2 regions of the Serinicoccus hydrothermalis genome follow, and region 1 is predicted to be linked to the other one. Evidence: predicted binding sites of a transcription regulator. Region 1 holds the regulator's gene; the other holds the start of a gene.
What was found. The regulator LexA, encoded in region 1, represses DNA repair genes until DNA is damaged. The targets are predictions, from matches to a motif close to TCGAACANNTGTTCGA.
Positions count from the first base shown of each region.

Region 1 (11,085 bases):
AGGTCGGGCAGCTGCTCCTCCCGGAAGCGCGGGTTGTTGAGCCGCTCCGGGCTCACGAGCAGCACGTCCACCTCGTCGGCGGCGAGCGCGGACCGAACGTCGTCCCACTCGGTGGCGTTGGCCGAGTTCATCGTCACGGCGCGCACGCCGGCTCGCCCGGCCGCCGCGATCTGGTCGCGCATCAGAGCCAGCAGCGGCGACACGATGACCGTCGGCCCGGCGCCCTGCTGCCGCCGCAGCGCGGTGGCCACGAAGTAGACCGCCGACTTGCCCCACCCGGTCCGCTGCACCACCAGCACCCGGGCGCGGTCCTCGACGAGGGCGCGCACCGCCTCGAGCTGCCCGTCCCGGAAGTCCGCGTCCTCCCGCCCCACGAGCCGCCGCAGCGCGGCGCGGGCACCCTCGGCCAGCGAGGTCGTCTCCTGCATCACATCCGGCATACCTCGACCGTAGTGCTCACCTCCGACACCCCACGCCACTAGGGTGTCTGCCGTGAACTGGGATCCCGTGACCGCAGTCCTCTTCGACCTGGACGGCGTGCTGACGCCGACCGCCGAGGTGCACATGCGCGCGTGGGAGGTGATGTTCACCCGGGTCCTGGAGCAGCAGCCCACCACCCAGGAGCCCTACACCGACCAGGACTACTTCGCCTACATCGACGGCAAGCCGCGCTACGAGGGGGTCCAGGACTTCCTCGACGCGCGCGGCATCGACCTGCCGACGGGCGAGCCGACCGACCCGCCGGAGCTCATGACCGTGTGCGGGCTGGGCAACCGCAAGAACGAGATCTTCAACGAGGTGCTCGCCGAGGAGGGCATCGCCCCCTACCCGGGCTCGCTCCGGCTGCTCGACGCGCTGGAGCAGCGGGGCATCGCGATGGCCGTCGTCTCCTCCTCCAAGAACGCCCCGTCGGTCCTCGCCACGGCGGGGATCGCCGACCGCTTCCCGGTCGTCGTCGACGGGTCGGTCGCCGCCCGCGAGCAGCTGCCGGGCAAGCCGGCCCCCGACACCTTCCTGTATGCCGCCCGCCGGCTGGACCGGGACCCGTCCGGCTGCGTGGTGGTCGAGGACGCCGTCTCGGGCGTGCGGGCCGGCGCGGCCGGGGGCTTCGCCCGGGTCGTGGGCGTGGACCGGGGCGCCGGGCACGGCACCCTGCTCGAGGCCGGCGCCGACGAGGTCGTCTCCGACCTCGCCGACCTCATCTGACCCTCCGTCCCCTGCCGAGAGGAACGTCACCGATGGCTGCCATGTCGCACCACCGCCCGCCCGCACCGGTCGACCCGTTGGACCGGACCCGCTTCCCCGCCCGCCCCTGGGAGCTGGCGGAGACCGCCTACGAGGACTCCGACCTCGGCGTGACCGAGACCCTCTTCGCCGTGTCCAACGGCTACCTCGGGCTGCGCGGCAACGTCGAGGAGGGCCGGGACACCTTCGCCCACGGCACCTTCGTCAACGGCTTCCACGAGACCTGGCCGATCCGGCACGCCGAGGAGGCCTTCGGGCTGGCCCGCGTGGGCCAGACCATCGTCAACGTCCCCGACCCCAAGACGATCAAGCTCTACGTCGACGACGAGCCGCTGCTGCTGTCGACCGCTGACCTGGAGCACTACGAGCGGACGCTGGACTTCCGCGCCGGGCTGCTGCGCCGCTCGGTGGTCTGGCGCACCAGCTCGGGCAAGCGGGTCAAGATCACCTCCTCGCGGATGGCCAGCGTCGTCGAGCGCCACCTGGCGGTCATGACCTTCGAGGTCGAGATGCTCGACGGGCACGCGGCGCTCGACATCTCCAGCCAGATCCTCAACCGGCAGGACGGCTCGGACGAGTACCACGTGACCAGCGCCGCGATGGGCGAGGGCGTCGACCCGCGCAAGGCCGAGTCCTTCGAGCACCGCGTGCTCGACCCGGTGCTCGCCGAGCCGCGCGACGGGCGCCTGCTCCTGGGCTACCGCTGCCACAACTCCGGTATGACGCTGGCCACGATGGTCCACCACGCCGTCGAGACGGACAACCCGTGGACCGCGCAGACGTCGGTGAGCGACGACCTCGCCAAGCACGTCATCCGGGTCGAGGCGCAGGAGGGCCGCCCGGTGCGGCTGGAGAAGCTCGTCGCCGTGCACACCTCCCGGGGCGTGCCGCCGCGCGAGCTCGCCGACCGCTGCTCGCGGACCCTGGACCGGGCTCTGCATCGCGGCGTGAGCGCCCTGCAGGAGGAGCAGGCGGTCATCTGGGCGCGCTTCTGGGAGGAGTCCGACGTCGAGCTGCCGGGCCAGCCCGAGCTGCGGCAGGCCGTGCGGTGGAACCTCTTCCAGCTCGGTCAGGCCTCGCTGCGGTCCGGCTCGCACGGGATCGCGGCCAAGGGCCTGACCGGCTCCGGCTACGGCGGGCACTACTTCTGGGACACCGAGTGCTACGTCCTGCCCTTCCTCGTCTACACCCACCCGCAGGCCGCCCGCAACGCGCTCCGCTTCCGGCACGGGATGCTCGAGGCGGCCCGGCGACGCGCGGCCGAGATGGCGCAGTACGGCGCGCTCTTCCCCTGGCGCACGATCAACGGCGAGGAGGCCTCGGCATACTTCGCGGCGGGGACGGCGCAGTACCACATCAACGCCGACGTGGCCTACGCGCTGATGAAGTATGCCCGGGCCACCGGCGACGACCAGTTCCTCCTCGACCAGGGCGTCGACATCCTTGTCGAGACCGCGCGCCTGTGGGCAGACCTCGGCTTCTGGCAGACCAACGGCAACCGCGAGTTCCACATCCACGCCGTCACCGGACCGGACGAGTACACGACGATCGTCAACGACAACCTCTTCACCAACGTCATGGCGCAGATCAACCTGCGGGCGGCGGTCGAGGCGGTCCGCGAGCTGCGGGCCTCGGACCCCACCCAGTTCGCCCGCGCCGTGACGCGCCTCGACCTCGCCGACCACGAGGTGGAGGCCTGGTCCCGGGCGGCCGACGGGATGCACATCCCGTTCGACGATGAGGTGGGGGTCCACCCGCAGGACAGCCACTTCCTGGAGCGCGAGGTGTGGGACCTGGACGCCACGCCCCCGGACAAGCGGCCGCTGCTGCTCAACTACCACCCGCTGGTCATCTACCGCTACCAGGTGCTCAAGCAGGCCGACGTCGTCCTGGCCCTCTATCTCGCGGGCAACGCCTTCTCCGCCGAGGAGAAGCTCGCGGACTTCGCCTACTACGACCCCATCACCACCGGGGACTCGACGCTGTCGGCCGTGGTGCAGTCGATCGTGGCGGCGGAGGTCGGCTACCACGAGCTCGCCCTGCGCTACTTCTACGCCGGTCTGTTCGTCGACCTCGCCGACCGTCACGGCAACGCCAGCGACGGGGTGCACGTCGCCTCGACCGGTGGCGTGTGGAGCGCACTGGTGGCCGGTTTCGGGGGGATGCGGGACCACGGCGGCATCCTCACCCTGGACCCTCGGCTGCCCCAGGGCTGGCCGGGGCTCACCTGGAGGATGCGCTGGCACGGCTCCCGGGTGCGGATCACGGTGGAGCCGGAACAGGTGCGGCTGGCGGTCGAGGTCGGGGAGCCGGTCAGCCTCCAGGTCCGCGGCGAGCAGGTCCACGTCGACGGGGACGAGGTCACCGTCCCGCTCGCGGACCAGGGCCCACGACTGGCAGGCTCGCCGAGCGCGCACGCCGGCACCGCCAGCATCCCCACCGACCGGTCCCCGGACGGTCCCGCACGCCCCGCGGCGGTGGTCCCGCACAGCTGGCCGGAGGAGGAGTGGGAGTCCACCGCCTCCCCTCCCCGCGAGGCGTTGTGATTGGCCCTGCGTGGCGTGCTGTGGTCGACTGTCGGGATGACTGACCCGACCGACATGCCCTTCCAGGGCGAGGATCGACCCTCGGAGTCGATCTACCAGGGTGAACGACCGGCCGCCGCCGTGGACGGGGCCCCGGTGACGACCCGGCTCGGTCAGCTGGCCGAGCCGGAGGAGACCGAGACCGACGTGCTGGCCGCCCGCGTCGCCGGGCCGGAGGACCACGAGGGCATGGCCGACCTGTGGCGGGCCACCATGGACCTGCCCTACTGGTGGTTCATCGCGGTGGGCGACCCGGGGATGGAGTCACCCGCCGCGGCCAAGATCGACGGGCAGCTCATGCTCCTCACCTACACCAGCGCCGAGCGTGCCCGGCACTTCGCGGTGCAGAACGAGATGGTCGCCCCCGAGGAGGACCTCCGGGCGATCGCCCTGTCCCCCCAGGAGCTCGTGGACACTGCCGAGGCCTACCAGGAGGCCGAGATCGCGGGCCTGATGTTCGACCCGCACCTGTCCGGCTACTTCATCCCCACCGACCAGCTCGGCGTCGTCTGGGACGCCGTCCACCAGGCCTGACGCTCAGCGTCCGGGGATGACGAGCTCCTGACCGGCCGCCACCGAGGTGGTGCTGAGGCTGTTGGCCCGCTGGATGCTCGTGACGGCCTGACTCAGCGGGACGTCGGGCAGCTCCTGCGCCGCGATCTGCGACAGCGTGGTGCCCCGCTCCACCACGACGGAGGACGTGGCGTCCGCCGGACCGAGCAGGCCGAGCATGGACCACGCCACCAGTGCGACGACGATGCTCGTCGTGGTGGTCAGCGCCAGCCGCCCACGACGCGTCAGCCGCAGGGCCCGCGCCGGGGTGGCCCGGGCGACAGGCATACCCGGCGTCGGCGTCGGCACCAGCCGCAGGTGCCGGCGGGTGACCTCGCGGGGGGCGGTGACCGGGAGGGGACTCAGGATGTCGTGCGCGATGGCGGTGCTCATGCTCTTCACCTTCCTCGTGGCGGTGCGGGACGGACATACGTCCGATCGCACGTCTGTCCTATTGATAGCACACACGTCGGACTCTGTCGACACGCGGACCGAACAGGTGTTTGCCTTCGTCCTGGGCCCGGCGTAGTCTGTGTTCATGTCAGAAACTCAAGCACCCACCACTGACATACCCTCTGACCAGGCATGATGCCCACAAGTCCGCAGCGCGGAGGCCGCGGACGGGACGAGGGTTGGGACCCGCACGAGGGGATGGAGACCATGGCCACGATTCACGAGATGCCGGATCGCGACGGCGGCGCCGGGCTGACCAACCGGCAGCGGCGCGTCCTCGACGTCATCCGCGACTCGGTCGACCACCGCGGCTACCCGCCGAGCCTGCGCGAGATCGGCGACGCGGTCGGTCTCACCTCACCGAGCTCGGTCGCCCACCAGCTCAAGATGCTCGAGCGCAAGGGCTACCTGCGCCGCGACCCGCACCGCCCGCGGGCGATCGAGGTCGTGCACCCCGGCAGCGAGGGCTCCGGCTACCGGCGCGGCGACGCCGAGGCCGGCGGCGCCCCCGACCAGGTGCACGACGAGACGGGCATCGGCGACTCCCGGCCGCAGCCCTCCTACGTCCCCATGGTGGGCCGGATCGCGGCCGGTGGCCCGATCCTGGCCGAGGAGGCCGTGGAGGACGTCTTCCCCCTCCCCCGCCAGATCGTCGGTGACGGCGAGCTGTTCCTGCTCAAGGTCGTCGGCGACTCGATGATCGACGCCGCCATCTGCGACGGCGACTGGGTCGTCGTCCGGCGCCAGCCCACGGCCGTCAACGGCGAGATCGTCGCCGCCATGCTCGACAACGAGGCCACGGTCAAGACCTACCGCCACCGCGACGGCAAGACCTGGCTCATCCCCCACAACCCCGCCTACGAGCCGATCGACGGCGACCACGCGGTCATCCTGGGCAAGGTCACGGCGGTCCTGCGCCGGGTCTGACCCCGGTCCGTCCCCATGCCGGGCGCGGCACGCGCCCCCACCGACCGCGGCGTCGGTCCCCGGCCCCTCCATCCTCTCCGGGGGCCGGCGCCGCGACTCCCGCTCAGGCCGAGGGCGCAGGCCCCTGGTCCACGGAGTAGTAGTCGTAGAGCTGCTCCTCCTCGTCCTCGGTCAGGTGACCGTCGCACGGGATGTCCGGTGCGTCCTTGATCATGGCGAGGGGGTAGGGCACCTGGATCCGGCCCCCCTGGATCGTGGCGTTCGACACCGGGCACAGGATCTTCCGGCCCCCGAACCAGCCGGCCCGGATCGACACCCACGCGGGGTTGCCCGTCCCGTTGTCGAGATAGACCTGGTCCATCCCGCCGACCTTGTGCCCGTCCTGGTCGACGACCTCGGCGTCGTACATCTCACCCAGCTGCTCGTAGGTGACCACAGCGACCTCCTCGCACGCGGCCCGGGCGGGCCGTCCTCCCCCACTTAACCACGCAGGTCCGCGACCAGCGCGGGAAGCACGTCCCCCACGAGCGCGTCGACACCCACGGTCGTCTCGGCGTCCCCGCGTGTGCCACCCCGGGTGACGACGGCGACGGGTATGCCCTCGCGCGCCGCCCGCCGCACGAACCGGTAGCCGCTCATCACCTGCAGCGAGGAGCCGAGCACCAGCAGGACCCGGGCCTGCTCCACGAAGGTGTAGGCCCGCTCGACGACGCCCTTGTCCACCGACCCCCCGAAGAAGACGACGTCCGGCTTGAGCCGGTCGCGTCCGCAGACGAGGCACAGCGGGGGCCGGAAGGCCTGCACCTGGGCCTCGGGCAGCGCGACGTCGCCGTCCGGCCGGACCGGCGAGGTGGCGTCCACCGCGACCAGGAAGCCGGGGTTGGCGTCGGCGAGCCACTCCTGCACCTGGTCCCGCGTCGTCACCTCCCCGCAGTCCAGGCAGACCACGCGGTCCAGCGTGCCGTGCAACTCGAGCACCCGGTGGCTCCCCGCCTGCTGGTGCAGCCCGTCGACGTTCTGCGTGATGACGTGGCGGACCAGGCCCAGCCGCTCCAGGTCGGCGACGGCACGGTGGGCGGGGTTGGGCCGGGCGGAGGCGAAGCGCGTCCAGCCGACGTAGGCCCGCGCCCAGTAGCGCTGCCGGGCGGCGGCGGAGCCGACGAACTCGCCGTGCTGCATCGGCTGGACCCGCCGGGTGCCGTCCGGCCCCCGGTAGTCCGGGATGCCGCTGGCCGTCGACATCCCCGCCCCGGTGAGCGCCACCGCACCCCCACCCGCCACGAGCTCCCGGAGCCGGGCATACGCCCCCGGCTCCACCACCGCCGGGGCGGGCACGGTCAGCGCTGCGTCGAGCGGGCCGACCGCGCTCATGGCGATCCCTTCCGAGGCAGCGTCAGCACGAAACGGGTGCGGCCAGGCCGGGAGTCGACCTCGACCCGGCCGCCGTGGGCCCGTGCCACGGCGGCGACGATGGAGAGGCCGAGCCCGGTGCTGCCCGCGGCGCGCGACCGCGAGGTCTCGCCCCGGGCGAAGCGCTCGAAGACGGTCTCCTGCAGCTGCTCCGGTATGCCCGGCCCGTCGTCCGCGACGACCACCTCCACCTCCTCGCCCACGGTCCGCAGCCCGGTGGTGACGGTCGTCCCGGGCGGGGTGTGGGTCCGGGCGTTGGCGAGCAGGTTGACCAGCACCTGCCGCAGCCGGGCCTCGTCGCCGACCAGCTCCACCGGCTCCTCCGGCAGGTCGAGCACCCAGGTGTGGTCCTGCCCGGCGGCGCGGGCGTCGCTCACCGTGTCCAGGCAGACCAGGGTCAGGTCCACCCGCGCCCGCTCCAGCGGGCGCCCGGCGTCCAGGCGGGCGAGCAGCAGCAGGTCCTCGACGAGCCCCTGCATCCGCAGCGACTCGGCCTCCACCCGGTCCAGGGCGTGCCGGACGCCGGCGGGGACCGGCTCGCTCTCGCGCCGGGAGAGCTCGGCATACCCCCGGATCGAGGCGAGCGGGGTCCGCAGCTCGTGCGAGGCGTCGGCGACGAACTGCCGGACACGCTGCTCGCTGGCGTGGCGCACCGACAGGGCCGACTCCATCGTCTCCAGCAGCTCGTTGAGCGCCTGCCCGACCTGGCCCACCTCGGTCCCGGGATCGGTGTCCGCCGCCGCCACCCGGTCCGCGACCGCCACCTCGCCGCGCTCCAGCCGCTGCTGGGAGACCCGGCGCGCGGTGGCCGCCACCCGGTCCAGGGGCGCGAGGTCGCGCCGCACCAGCCACGCCGACCCCGCGCCCGCCGCGAGCAGGGAGAGCAGCGCCGCCGGCACGAGGATGGCCACGGCCTGCCGGGTCGTGTCCGTGACCCCGGCCAGGGGCAGACCGGTGATCAGGGTCGTGCTGCCGTCCGGGCTCTGGTCCACCACCACCCGATAGTCCCCCACCCCGGCGCCCAGGTCCACGGAGAACGGCTCGGCCCCCGCCGCGGCGGCCTCGGCCTCCTGCGCCGCCTCGGTGAGCACGGTCAGCTGCGCCTCGTCCAGCGACCCGAACTCGTTGTCCGTCGTGACCACGGAGTTGACGACCACCTGGTCGCCCTCCCGGACCACGGTGAGCGAGCGGTCGCCCCCGCCCGGGGGACGGCCGGGGCCGCGCAGGTCCTCGCCCGGTCCGCCCAGGGGCGGCTGCTCGAAGCCGCCCTCGACCTGGCCGCCGACCCGCTCGCTGGACAGGCGCAGGTCCTCGTCGAGCTGGCCGATGAGGGTATGCCGCAGCGCCAGGACCGTGGCGACGCCGGAGAGCAGCAGCACGCAGGCGAAGATCGCCACCACGGAGGTGACGATCTTCGCGCGCAGGGACCTGCTGCGACCCGCCACCGTCAGGAGCCCGCGGCCGGCTTGAGGACGTAGCCGGCGCCCCGCATGGTGTGGATCATCGGCTCGCGGTCGTGGTCGATCTTCTTGCGCAGGTAGGAGATGTAGAGCTCGACGATGTTGGCCTGCCCGCCGAAGTCGTAGTTCCACACCCGGTCCAGGATCTGCGCCTTGGACAGCACCCGGCGCGGGTTGCGCATGAGGAAGCGCAGCAGCTCGAACTCGGTGGCCGTCAGCGAGATCTCGGTCCCGGCCCGGACGACCTCGTGGCTGTCCTCGTCGAGGGTGAGATCCCCGACGGCGAGCACCGAGCTGGGCTCCTGGGCGACGACGGCGGTGCGCCGGATGAGCGCGCGCACCCGCGCGACCACCTCCTCGAGGCTGAACGGCTTCGTGACGTAGTCGTCGCCCCCGGCCGTCAGACCGGCCACCCGGTCCTCCACGGCGTCCTTGGCCGTGAGGAAGAGCACGGGGACGTCGGGCTCGACCGCCCGCATCCGCCGCAGCACCTCCAGGCCGTCGAAGTCGGGCAGCATCATGTCGAGCACCACGGCGTCGGGGGCCAGCTCGCGGGCGACGCGCACCGCGTCCATCCCGGTGCCGGCGGTCCGCACCTCCCAGCCCTCGTAGCGCAGGGCCATCGACAGCAGCTCGGTCAGGTGCTCCTCGTCGTCGACGACGAGGACCCGCACGGGTGTCCCGTCGAGGCGGGCGAGGGTCGGGGCGGGCTTCATGGTGCCATCACACCCTGCCACCCCGTGCGTCGTCTAGGTGCCGGCTGTGCGTCCGCTGTGCGACCTCGTCCTCACCGTCGCCCGAGGGCGGTGATGCGGCCGGAGTCCCGCAGCGCGGTCATGACGTCCGAGGCAGCGGCGACCTGCGGGTGCGGCGGTCGCAGCGGGGCGTCGAGGCGGATCGCCTGGGGGCTGTGCCGACGGATCGAGGCGTCGGCCACGAGGTAGCCGTACCGGCACAGCACCATCTGCTCCTGCGCGCTGAAGGCGTCCAGGTCCGTGCGCACCCGGTGGATCGCCCCGAGCACCTCCGGGGCATACCCGTCGAGCACCGGGCCGGACGGGGCACCGGTGCCGCGACGCAGGTCGGCGGGCGACTCCAGCGACCACGTCGCGCCGGCCACCGTGCCTGCCGCGAAGCTCGCGCGCAGCCAGCGCAGCCGCGCCGTCTGGCCGCCGCTCGAGGCGATGGACAGCAGCCGCCACAGCCGGGCGAGCACCGACCCGGCGGCCTGCCCGCGGAAGACCGCTCCCCCGTCGCTGACCAGCACCGTCGCGTGGTCGGTCCAGACCGGTTCCAGGGCCAGGTTGTCGTAGACCCCGCCGTCCACGAGCTGGATCCGGCGCCGGATCGCGGCGCGGACCTCCTCCGGCTCGTCCGGCTCGGCGGAACCACCGGTGAGACCGAGGTCGGCACCGTCGAGCTCGAGCGGGCCCAAGAAGGGCGGGTATGCGCAGGAGGCGGCCACCGCGTCCACCAGCCGCAGCCCCGGGGGCGGGGCGGCGTGCCCGAGCCGGTGGTCTCCGACCCGTCCCCGCGGCCCGACCGAGTGCGGGTCGGCGAAGAGCCAGGAGACGCCGTAGCCGATCTCGGTGGCCCCGGTGAGCACCACCGGGCCGCCCGTGCGGCGGTGCTCGCGCAGGTCGGTGCCCCACCAGGGGATCGCCCGTTCGAGCTCGTCGGCGAGCACGTGCACGCTCGCGTCGGGGCGGCCCCAGCCGCTCGGCCGGACCTTGGACAGCAGCGCGGGGGTGCGCAGGTTGCGGCGGGTCAGCGCGAGCAGCGGCTGGGCGACGAGCTCCTCCAGCCCACCGACGCGCCCGCCGCCGGCGTCGGCGTCGGGCCACTCCAGCTCGGGGTGGAGCAGCAGGTTGGCGAGCACCGCGCCGCCGGAGACCGCGCTGATGGTGCGCAGCGACCCGAGGACCCCCAGCTCGTCGAGCCGCCGGACGGCGCCGAGGTGGAACAGCGAGGCCCGGAAGCCCCCGCCGGACAGGCACAGGGCAGCGCCCCGCCTCGGGCGCCGCGCCGACGGCCCGTGGTGGGCCGTGGCCCGGGCCGCCTCCAGCTGGGCCAGCGCCGGGTCGCCGGGCGGTGGCCCGGGGTGCGGGTGCAGGTGCGCGGGGAGCACGGGACCAGCAGACCTGCGCCGGGTGACGCGGGCGTGAACGACGCCGCCGGTGTCGGCGTCCGGCAGATGACGAACGGCGAGCCAACTATGATCGGGGCCATGTTCGACGCCGCAGGGCTGCGCGTGATGCGGGCCATCGCCGACGAGGGGTCCTTCACGGCCGCCGCGGCCTCCCTGGGCTACACCCAGCCGGCGGTCTCCCAGATGGTCCGCCGCCTCGAGCAGCGCGCGGGCACGGCGCTGGTGGAGCGCATCGGCCGCACCGTGCGGCTCACCGAGGCCGGCCAGCTGCTCGCGACCCGGGCCGCGGAGATCCTGGACCGCA
Region 1 covers NZ_CP014989.1:1,064,040-1,075,124, forward strand. The annotation lists gene SGUI_RS04910 (RecQ family ATP-dependent DNA helicase) at 1-440, opposite strand, end outside; gene SGUI_RS04915 (HAD family hydrolase) at 493-1,206, shown strand; gene SGUI_RS04920 (glycoside hydrolase family 65 protein) at 1,239-3,791, shown strand; gene SGUI_RS04925 (hypothetical protein) at 3,828-4,364, shown strand; gene SGUI_RS04930 (LysM peptidoglycan-binding domain-containing protein) at 4,368-4,775, opposite strand; gene lexA (transcriptional repressor LexA) at 5,043-5,762, shown strand; gene SGUI_RS04940 (PRC-barrel domain-containing protein) at 5,866-6,198, opposite strand; gene SGUI_RS04945 (Sir2 family NAD-dependent protein deacetylase) at 6,243-7,133, opposite strand; gene SGUI_RS04950 (sensor histidine kinase) at 7,130-8,617, opposite strand; gene SGUI_RS04955 (response regulator transcription factor) at 8,620-9,348, opposite strand; gene SGUI_RS04960 (patatin-like phospholipase family protein) at 9,420-10,760, opposite strand; gene SGUI_RS04965 (LysR family transcriptional regulator) at 10,860-11,085, shown strand, end outside.

Region 2 (11,085 bases), 1.3 Mb from region 1:
CCCAGGTCGTGGGCGGGGTCAACCCGCGCAAGGCGGGCACGACCGTCGACTTCGAGGACGGCGTGCAGGTGCCGGTCTACGGCTCGGTCTCCGAGGCGATGGAGGAGACCGGGGCGAACGTCTCCGTCCTCTTCGTGCCCCCGGCCTTCACCAAGGCGGCCGTGGTCGAGGCGGTGGACGCGGGGATGCCGCTGGCCGTCGTCATCACCGAGGGCGTGCCGGTGCAGGACACCGCGGAGTTCTTCGCGTATGCCCAGGCGCAGGGCGGCACCCGCATCATCGGCCCGAACTGCCCGGGGCTCATCAGCCCGGAGCAGTCCAACGCCGGCATCATCCCGGCCGACATCACCGGCCCCGGCCGGATCGGCCTGGTCTCCAAGTCGGGGACGCTGACCTACCAGATGATGTACGAGCTCAAGGACATCGGCTTCACCACGGCGGTCGGCATCGGCGGTGACCCGATCATCGGCACGACGCACATCGACTGCCTGCAGGCCTTTCAGGACGACCCGGAGACCGACGCCATCGTCATGATCGGCGAGATCGGCGGCGACGCCGAGGAGCGAGCCGCGGACTACATCAAGGACAACGTCACCAAGCCGGTCGTCGGCTACGTCGCCGGCTTCACCGCGCCCGAGGGCAAGACGATGGGTCACGCCGGCGCGATCGTCTCCGGCTCCAGCGGCACCGCCGAGGCGAAGAAGGAGGCCCTTGAGGCCGCCGGCGTCCGGGTCGGCAAGACCCCGTCGGAGACTGCCGAGCTCATGAAGGAGATCATCGCCGGCCTCGGCTGACGCACGCGACCGAACACCCCTTCGGTCCGGCTCGCACCGGACCTCCTCGCGACCGAACACCCCTTCGGTCCGGCAACCGCCGGACGGGAGGGGTGTTCGGTCGTCCTGGGGGCGGAGGGATCACCGGCGCGCCTCCCGGGTGCGGTGGCCCGCGTCCGTGACCATGGTGGCGATGACTGTGGTGGAGCGGGCCAGGGCCGGCAGGCGACCGGCGGGTGCCGTGTCCGGGGAGGAGATCCCCGGGCGCGGGCCGACGCTGACGATCCGGCGCCTCGGCGAGCTCCTCGGGGCGGGTGTCGCGGGCGTCGTCTGCGTCCTGCTGGGGGTGCTCGTGGTCGTGCTCCCGACGGTCCTGGCGTGGGTCGTCGAGCAGCGCAGCACCGCCAGCTTCTGGCAGACCGTGGGCGTCGGTGTCGATGTCTGGGCGCTCGCGCACCGCGCCGCCGTGAGGACCCCGGCCGCCGAGGTCGTGCTCGCCCCGCTGCTGCTCACCGCGCTCTTCCTCGCCCTGTGCTGGTATGCCGCCCGCCAGGTCGTCCTCAGCCGTCACCACCTCACGACCCGGGTGCCGCGGATCGGGGGCTGGCGCACGGCGTGGAGCGCGCTCGGCGGCTCCGACGGCACCGCCTTCGTCCTCGGCTACGTCGTGGCCGGGCTGCTCCTCGCGCACACCGCCAGCTTCGGGCTGGCACCCGTGCGGCTGGCCACCCTCGTGCCGGGAGTCGTCCTGGTGCCGCTCGTCGCCCTGGGCCTCGTCTGGTGGGGGGAGCACCGCCGCGAGGAGCACCCCGTCGTCGACGCCGGGCTCGCCTTCCTCGAGGCGCGGACCCCGGTCCTGGTGCGCCGCGCGCTGCCGCCGGTCGTGGAGGTCCTCGTCGGGCTGGTCGCCGTCTCCTTCCTGCTGGTGCTGGGCCTGCTGCTGCTGCGCGGCGAGCGGATCCTCACGCTCTACGGCTCCCTCGACGCCGGGCTGGTCGGCACCGTGGTGCTCACCGTGGGGCAGCTGCTCGCGCTGCCCAACCTCATGGTCTGGGCCTTGGGCTGGACCACCGGGTCTGGCGTCACCGTCGGCACGGCCCACGTCGGCTGGGGCGAGGCGACCGCGGGCGACCTGCCCCTGCTCCCGGTCCTGGGCGCGCTGCCCGAGCCGGGGTCGATGCCGCCCGGCATCTGGGCGATGGCCCTCGTGCCGCTCGTCGCCGGGGGATGGCTGGGCTACCGGGCCGCGGGCTCGGCCCCACGGCTGGCGACGTGGTGGACCAAGACGCAGATCATGCTCGCCTCCTGCGTCGCGGTCGCGCTCGTCGTGCTGGTGCTGTCCTGGCTGGCCACCGGGGGACTCACCCCGGGCCTGCTCGGCACCGTCGGCGTCGAGCCGTGGCGCACCTCGGGGCTGCTGCTCGCCGAGCTGGTCGCCGGCGGGCTGCTCGTGCTCACCGTGCTCCACCTGAGCCGTCGCCGCCTCTGATCAGAAGGGTGGGGGCTCTCCGGACGGGGTGCGCCAGCCGGTGGTGCCGGGCTCGTCTGTGTCGCCGGGGTCCGGTTCGGGTTCGTCGGTGGTCGCCAGGCCGAGGACGGTTTCCGGGGTCGGGGTGTGGGGGTCGGCGCCGTCGCGGCGGCGACCGGAGTGGGTGCGGGTGACCCACATCCAGCCGGACAGGGGGCCGCCGTGCTCGCCGGTGCCGGGGTGGTCGTCGGCGTCGGTGAGGAAGGCTCCGGGGCCGCGGTGCGCGATCGCGGCGTAGAAGGCGCGGTTGAGCAGGTCGCGTCTGGCGTCCAGGTCCTGGCGCAGCGCTGGGTGCTCGTGGGTGCGGGCAGGGTCCAGCGGCACGGCATGGTCGAGCGCCTCAGCCAGGTCGGGTGCTGCGCTGTACTGGCGGTAGTCGTGGACCCGGGTGGTCTCGGTCTGGCCGAGCAGTGTGGTCCAGGTGAGGTCGCGCAGGTCGTTGATCCGGGCGAGGGCGCGGCCGAGGGTCTTGAGCTGGTGGGGTGACTTGGCGAGGGCGACGAGGTTGGTCTCGGCCGTCGGGCCGCCGGGCCCGTCCGGTGCCCAGGGGGTGACGTGGTCGAGCTCGCACACGGCGCCGGGTTGGCGGGTGCCGGGGGCCCGGGAGTAGACGTCGGCGGCCAGGACCTGTCGACGCATGGCGGCGTCGGGGCGGTAGGCGGTGATCGAGCGTTCGACGAGCCGCCCGTCGGCGGGGTCGGTCAGCAGCCGGGCCAGGGTGGTGCCCGGGGCCAGGGCCAGCTCGCGCAGGTGCCCGGGGGACAGGAACGTCGGGTGCCGCCCGAGCACCAACCCCACGCCACGTCCTCGCCCGCTGGGGTCCGCGAAGGCAGAGTTCTCCCCCTGGTCGGGATCGGCGTGGGCCGTTGCGTTGCAGCTGGGGCAGGCGGGTCGGCCGGTGAGCGTGTCCCAGGGGACGATGACCTGGAGCTCGATGGTCGGCATGCCGCTGACGACCCGCGCGATGCCCTGCAGGTCGGGGGTCAGCAGGTCGGCCCACCCCTCGGGCGGGCCTGCCACGCCGTCCCCGGGGGACTGGTTCGATCCGGGGTCACTTTCGACCTGCCCGCCAGGCCCGCCAGGCCCGTCTGGGCTCGCCTCGTTCCCGCCGGGCGCGGCCGGGCCCGGGTCACTCCCTAAGGGCCTGTCCTGCGGGACGGGGAGCTGTCCGTGGACGAGCAGGGCCATGAGCACGTCGCAGCGCAGCTGGTCCAGGGTGCGCGGGTCGCCCTGCTTGCGCAGCAGCCGCGCGGCCCGCTCGATCCGGCTGTGCGCGGCGATGATGCAGATCGCGGGCCCGGTGGCCTCCAGGGTCGCGGTGCCGTCGTCGTGCACGGTGATCGTGGCCCGGCGGGCCCGGTAGGCCTTGCGCCGGCGTTCCCGCTCGGCCTGCGCGTCCTCACCCTCGGCCCGGGCGGCCTCCCGCGCCAGCGCCGTGGTGTAGTCGGCCTGGTGCCAGGGGCGCTCACGCAGGTCACCCTCGGGCGTCAGGCGCTCGGTGACGACCACGGCAGGGTCGGTCCCGAACAGGCCCTCGGCGACCAGGAGCGCCTTGTCGGCCTCGAGGGACCCGCAGCGCCGCCAGAAGGACCGCACCATCTCCCAGGTCACCTCCGCCCGGTCCAGCGCGCCGAGCACCAAGGTGCGCACCCCGTCCGGCGCGCAGGCCAGTCCCACGAGCTGGCGTGCCTCGGTGACGCCCATGCCCAGGCGGGCCTGCACCTCGGCGCAGGCGGCCCGCTTGGTCTCCGCCCGCCACTTCGTGCGCTGCCCCTGGCTCAGCTCCTCCACCGACGTGAACCCCTTCTGCGCCAGCACCGCCGCCCCGGTCACCGCCACGACGAGACGGGCCGCCTCCACCAGCCGCGCGTCCAGCCCCGCCCGGGTCGCCGCCACCACACCCAGGGCCTCCAGCGCAGCATCCTCCGCGCACCCCTGCGGCTCGATCGCCGTGACCGCCATGCCCTCACCCCCTCAGATGAAGCACCTGCTCCTTTCGCACGAGCCTAGTCGAACACCTGTACGAATGTCAAGCACTGAGTCGGCGGCATGTCCCTCACGTGCCTGATGCCTGACCTCTTCACTGACTCGACGTGTCACGAACACCCGTCCTGCCCACCCACCATCTGCAGCAGCCGAACCGGAATCCCGCCCACCAGAGACGACACCCCTAGGCTGATCCGGTGAGCACCTCCCACCCCCCGGCACGCGTCGTCGTCCTCGTCTCCGGGTCGGGGACCCTGCTGCAGGCCGTCCTCGACGCCTGCGACGACCCGGGGTATGCCGTCCGCGTGGTCGCCGTGGGCGCCGACCGTGAGGGCATTGCCGGGCTGGAGCGGGCCCGGGCCCGGGGCATACCCACTTTCGTCGAACGCCTCGGTGACCACCCCGACCGCGCCGCCTGGGACGCCGCCCTCGCCGACCGCCTCGCCGAGCACCGGCCCGACCTCGTGCTCAGCGCCGGGTTCATGAAGATCCTGGGGGCGCAGGTGCTCGCCACCCAGCGGGTCGTCAACACCCACCCGGCGCTGCTGCCCAGCTTTCCCGGCGCCCACGCGGTGCGCGACGCCCTCGACCACGGCGTGCGGGTCAGCGGGGCCACGCTGCACCTCGTCGACGCCGGCGTGGACACCGGTCCGATCCTCGCCCAGCGCGCGGTCGAGGTCCGCACCGACGACACAGAGGAGACCCTGCACGAGCGGATCAAGGTCGCCGAGCGGGAGATGCTGGTGGCGGCCCTACCCGGGCTGGCGCGCGTGCACCCGCTCGATGACGCCTAGCGTCGTCCGCTCGGACTCGAGCACCTCCAGGCCGGCCCCGGCCAGGTGGGCGAGCGGTCGGCGACCGAAGTGCTCCCCGGCGAGCGGCACGGTGACCGCGTCGACCATGGCCTGGGGTGCCCGCACCCACCACCGGTCCGAGGCGACGTGGTCGGCGAGCAGGAGCGAGCCGCCCGGGCGCAGGATCCGGACCATCTCGCGCAGCGCGGCACCCAGGTCCGGGACGCAGCACAGGGTGAAGGTCGAGACGACCGAGTCGAAGGCGGCGTCGGGGAAGCCCGTCGCACCGGCGTCGCCGTGCACGAAGGTGGCCCGCAGGCCCTCCTCGCGGGCCCGACGACGAGCCTGCTCCAGCATCGGCCCGCTGCGCTCGAGGCAGGTCAGATCTACCCCGGCGGGATAGTGCGGCAGGTTTGCGCCGGTGCCGACGCCGACCTCCAGCACCCGCCCGCTCGCCCGCGCGGCCACCCAGGGGCGGCTCGCCGCGAGGAAGCGCCGCTCCACCCCGGCCGACAGCTCGTCGTAGCGCGGGGCCAGACGGTCCCAGTGACGGGCGTGGGCGTGGGCGGGGTCCATCCTCCGAACCTAGCGGGGCCGGATCCGCCTCCGCCCGGCCCCGACTAGACTGGCCGCACACGACTGGCGCGGGTGGGGAACCACCGGGGAGTGACGATCGTGGGCATCGCCCGCCTGGGTGCCCGCAGCCGTCGACCGACGGCAGGCAGATCCGTCGAACCCCGAGGAGCGATCCATGACGTCGTCCACCACCGCCGCCGACGAGCGCCGCCCGGTCCGCCGGGCCCTGGTCTCGGTCTACGACAAGACCGGGCTGGACGAGCTCGTCACCGCCCTGCACGAGCACGGCGTCACCCTCGTCTCGACCGGCGGCTCGGCCGCGCGGATCGAGGGTCTCGGGCTGCCGGTGACCCGGGTCGAGGAGCTCACCGGCTTCCCCGAGTGCCTGGACGGGCGGGTCAAGACCCTCCACCCGCGGGTGCACGCCGGGCTGCTGGCGGACACCACCAACCCCGAGCACGTCGACCAGCTCGCCGAGCTCGGGGTGGAGGGCTTCGACCTCGTCGTCTGCAACCTCTACCCCTTCGCCGACACGGTCGCCTCCGGTGCCGCTCCGGCCGAGTGCGTCGAGCAGATCGACATCGGCGGGCCCTCGATGGTCCGCGCCGCCGCCAAGAACCACCGCAGCGTCGCCGTCGTGACCAGCCCGCCGGCATACCCGCAGGTGCTGGACGCGCTCTCCTCCGGCGGCTTCACCCTCTCCCAGCGCCGGGAGCTCGCCGCGCAGGCCTTCGTGCACACCGCGACGTATGACGTCGCGGTCGCCTCGTGGATGGGCTCGGTCCTCACCGACACCGGCGAGGGCACCGGCTTCCCGGCCTGGATGGGCGCGACCTGGGACCGGGCGAGCGTGCTGCGCTACGGCGAGAACCCGCACCAGCGCGCGGCGCTCTACACCGACGGGCAGGCGGACGCGCCGGGGCTGGCCCAGGCGGAGCAGCTGGGCGGCAAGGAGATGTCCTTCAACAACTACGTCGACGCCGACGCGGCCCGCCGCGCGGCGCACGAACACGGGGACCGGCCCACGGTCGCGATCATCAAGCACGCCAACCCCTGCGGCATCGCCGTGGGCGAGGACATCGCGCAGGCGTATGCCAAGGCGCACGCCTGCGACCCGGTGTCGGCCTTCGGCGGGATCATCGCGACCAACGCCCCGGTGACCGAGGCCATGGCGCGCCAGGTCGCCGAGGTCTTCACCGAGGTGGTCGTGGCGCCCGCCTTCGACCCGGCCGCGCTCGAGGTGCTCTCGGCCAAGAAGAACCTGCGGCTGCTCGAGGTCCCCTCGCCCACGCCGGGCGGTGTGGAGACCCGCGCCATCTCCGGCGGGCTCCTGGTGCAGGCGGTGGACGCCGTCGACGCCGAGGTCGAGGACGGCGGTGACGACGCCGCCCGCTGGCGCCTCGTCGCCGGGCAGGCTGCCGACGAGGCCACGCTGGGCGACCTCCAGTTCGCCTGGCGGGCGGTGCGCGCGACCCGCTCCAACGCGATCCTGCTGGCCGACGACGGGGCCTCCGTCGGGGTCGGGATGGGCCAGGTCAACCGGGTGGACTCCTGCCATCTCGCGGTGAGCCGCGCCGGGGACCGGGCCGCCGGCTCGGTCGCGGCGTCGGACGCCTTCTTCCCCTTCGCGGACGGGCTGCAGGTGCTGCTCGACGCCGGGGTACGCGCCGTGGTGGCCCCGGGCGGCTCCATCCGCGACGAGGAGGTCGTCGCGGCCGCCGAGCAGGCGGGGGTGACGATGTACTTCACCGGCACCCGACACTTTGCCCACTGACGGTCCCGCCCCGGCGGAGCCGCGGGACCGGGTGGCCCTCGCCCTCGTGGCCGCCGCGTCCTGCGGAGCCGTGCTCGCGCTGCAGTCGCGGGTCAACGGGACGCTCGCGGAGCACCTCGGCGGGATCCCCGCCGCGACGATCTCCTTCGGCAGCGGGCTGGTGGTGCTGACCCTGATGCTCGTCGTGCCGAGCCTGCGTCGCCGCGCCGCCGCGGTGTGGGTCGCCGTCCGCTCCCGCCGGTTGCGGTGGTGGCAGGTCCTCGGCGGCACCGCCGGCGGCCTGCTCGTCGCCGGGCAGACGTATGCCGTGCCGCTCGTCGGGGTGACCGCCTTCCTCGTCGCGATCGTCGGGGGCCAGTCGGTCAGTGCCCTCCTCGTGGACCGGGCCGGGCTCGGGCCCCGGCCGGCCCGGCGGCTGCGGCCCGGCCGGGTCCTGGCGGCCGGGCTGGCCGTGCTGGGCGTGGCGGTGGCGGCGGCCGCCCCGCGGGCGGGGGACGGGACGGGCGGTGCCGCGGATGGCTCCGCCGTGGTGCTGCCGCTGCTCGGCGTCGTGCTCATCGGTGCCCTCACCTCCGTGCAGCAGGCCTTCAACGGGGTCGTCACGGTCGTCGGGGGTGCTCCGCTGGCGACCGCGTGGGTCAACTTCCTCACCGGGACGCTGACGCTGCTGCTCGTCGGCGGGGCGCTCGCGCTGACGCAGGGGGTGCCCTTGCGGGCCGCCGGTCCGGATCTGCCGTGGTGGGCCTGGATCGGGGGCGTCATCGGGATCGGCTACATCGCGGCGGCGGCCTTCGCCGTGCAGCACCTGCCCGTCCTCGTCTTCGTCCTCGTGGCGGTGACGACGCAGCTCGTCGTGGGTATCCTGCTCGACGCGCTCAGCCCCGCCGGCGCGACGGTGCTCAGCCCACAGGTCCTGCTCGGGGTGCTGCTGGCAGTACTGGCCTCGCTCTGGTCGGCGCTCGCCCGGGAGCGCGTCCCCGCCGCGCCGCGCGGCGGACCGGTGGCGGGCCACCGGTAGGGTTGGCCGCATGGCGACTCTCGTGATCACCGTCGTCGGCGACGACCGCCCGGGCCTGGTCAGCGCGCTGGCCGACGTCATCGCCCAGCACTCCGGGAGCTGGGAGCGCAGCCAGCTGGCCGAGCTGGCCGGCAAGTTCGCCGGCATCGTGACGGTCGACGTGCCCGAGGACCGCGCTTCGGGCCTCGCCGAGGCGCTCGGCGGGCTCACCGGCGTGCTGGACACGACGGTGCACACCGCGCGACCGCAGCCGGAGCGCAGCGGCGAGGGCGAGGTGCTGCACCTCGACCTCATCGGCAACGACCGGCCGGGGATCATCCAGGAGATCACCGCCGCCCTGACCGAGCAGCAGGTGTCGGTGGAGGACCTGCAGACCAAGGTGGTGCCGACGCCGCAGGCCGGGGGAGACCTCTTCGCCGCCCGCGCCCGGCTCCGGGTGCCCGACGACGCGGACCTGCCGGCCCTGCGCGGGGCGCTGGAGCGGATCGCCCAGGAGCTGATGGTCGACCTCAGCTTCGAGCCGGAGGACGACGCCGGCTGGGAGTGACCGACCCGGGTCAGCCGTTCTCGACGTCGCAGACGTAGCGGTCGCCGCTCCAGCCGTCGGGCTCGGCCACGATTCCGACATGACGGAAGCCCAGGCGGCGCGCGACGGCGGCCGAGGCGTGGTTGGCCGGGGCGCACCGGATGAGGAACCGCGTGACCGGTGCCTGGGCCGCCGCCAGCCGCATCGCCGCACGCGTGGCCGCGGTGGCGTGGCCGCACCCTCGGCGCCCGGCATACAACGTGTAGGTCAGATTGACCTCGCCGGGCCGGAGGTAGGACAGGCCTCGCTGGATGCCCACGACGCCGACGTGCTCTCCCGTCGCGGCGTCCTCGACGGCCAGGTCGACCACGTCCGCCCGCGCGCGCCACGCGTCTGCCATCCGCTCGAGCCAGGCCAGGTGCTCCTCCGTCGTGCTGGTGCGACCACCGTTGACCCAGCGGTCGACCAGATCGTCGCACCCGGAGGCATGGACGGCGAGGTCGTCCGGCCGCAGCGGACGCAGCAGCACGGCCGGCACAGGCCGTTCGTCGGAGAGAGGCACGGGTGGACGCTAGCAACCGGCGAGGGGGCGTGTCCGTCGGCCGGACCGCCCCGGCCGCCGCCCTAGACTGCCTGCATGACCGCCACGATCCTCGACGGCAAGGCCGTGCACGCGACGATCCAGGACGAGCTGCGGACCCGGGTGGAGGCGCTGGCCTCCCAGGGGGTGGTGCCGGGGCTGGCGACCGTGCTCGTGGGGGACGACCCGGCCAGCCGGTGGTACGTCGGCGCCAAGCACAAGGACTGCGCCCAGATCGGCGTCACCTCGGTGCGCCGCGAGCTCCCTGCGGGATCGAGCCTGGAGGAGGTGCTGGCCGTCGTCGACGAGCTCAACGCCGACCCCGAGGTCACGGCCTTCCTGGTGCAGCAGCCCACCGGGCTGGACGAGTTCGCGATCCTCTCGCGCGTCGACCCCGCCAAGGACGTCGACGGGCTGCACCCCACCAACCTCGGTGCGCTCGTCATGAACGAGCCGGCACCGCTCCCGTGCACCCCGGTCGGGTGCGTGGAGCTGCTGCGGCGCTACGACGTCCCGATCGCGGGCGCGGAGGTCGTGGTCGTGGGGAGGGGCCTCACGGTCGGCCGGCCGCTCGGGCTGATCCTCACCCGGCGCAGCGAGAACGCCACCGTCACCCTCTGCCACACCGGCACCCGCGACCTGGCCGCGCACACCCGGCGCGCCGACATCGTCGTCTCCGCGGCCGGCGTGCCCGACATGATCACCCCGGACATGGTCAAGCCCGGGGCGGCGGTGCTCGACGTGGGGGTGGCGCGGCGCGACGGAAAGATCGCCGGCGACATCCACCCCGACGTCGCCGAGGTCGCGGGCTGGCTGACTCCCAACCCCGGCGGGGTGGGACCCATGACCCGCGCCATGCTGCTGCGCAACGTCGTCGAGGCGGCGGAACGGTCCGCGTCGGGCTCTTCCTCGGCCGGATGACCCCCGCCGCGCAGGATCCCGACGACCTGTCGGGCGGGGGCGTCGACCCCGCCGGGCCGGTGCTCGGGGTGTGGTGGCTGGCCGTGCTCGGCCTGCTGGTAGCCGCCCTGCTCCTGCTGTCCTCCAACCTGCGCGCCTACGGGTATGCCCTGGGCGCCACCCTGGGTGCGCTCGCGCTGCTCCGCGCGGTGCTCCCCACCGCCCGTGCCGGAGGGCTGGCGGTCCGGGGGCGGTGGGTCGACGTCGCGACCCTCCTGCTGCTGGGCGCCGCGGTCGCGGTGCTGGCCTCGACCCTGCGCATCGTCTGAACCACGGACGCGGACGGGCGGCCCCGGCATACCGCCGAGACCGCCCGCGCGTTCGCTCAGATGAGGCCGAGCTTGCTGACCGCCGCCTTCTCCTCCACGAGCTCGGCGACGGAGGCGTCGATCCGGCCGCGGGAGAAGTCGTCGATGTCGAGCCCCTGGACGATCTCGTAGGAGCCGTCGCGGGTGGTGACAGGGAAGGAGCTCATGATGCCCTCCTCGACGCCGTAGGAGCCGTCCGAGCGGACCGCCATCGACACCCAGTCGCCCTCGGGGGAGCCGCGCAGCCAGTCGCGGGCGTGGT
Region 2 covers NZ_CP014989.1:3,348,821-3,359,905, forward strand. The annotation lists gene sucD (succinate--CoA ligase subunit alpha) at 1-794, shown strand, start outside; gene SGUI_RS15685 (cell division protein PerM) at 967-2,262, shown strand; gene SGUI_RS15690 (HNH endonuclease signature motif containing protein) at 2,263-4,263, opposite strand; gene purN (phosphoribosylglycinamide formyltransferase) at 4,485-5,081, shown strand; gene SGUI_RS15700 (class I SAM-dependent methyltransferase) at 5,040-5,657, opposite strand; ZMP/ZTP riboswitch at 5,707-5,784, shown strand; gene purH (bifunctional phosphoribosylaminoimidazolecarboxamide formyltransferase/IMP cyclohydrolase) at 5,833-7,431, shown strand; gene SGUI_RS15710 (DMT family transporter) at 7,421-8,449, shown strand; gene SGUI_RS15715 (glycine cleavage system transcriptional repressor) at 8,460-8,996, shown strand; gene SGUI_RS15720 (GNAT family N-acetyltransferase) at 9,007-9,537, opposite strand; gene SGUI_RS15725 (bifunctional methylenetetrahydrofolate dehydrogenase/methenyltetrahydrofolate cyclohydrolase) at 9,613-10,476, shown strand; gene SGUI_RS15730 (DUF3017 domain-containing protein) at 10,473-10,784, shown strand; gene SGUI_RS15735 (malate dehydrogenase) at 10,841-11,085, opposite strand, start outside.
Region 2: a site for LexA is predicted at 4,312-4,327, ahead of SGUI_RS15690 (HNH endonuclease signature motif containing protein). Genes of this name have one in related genera too.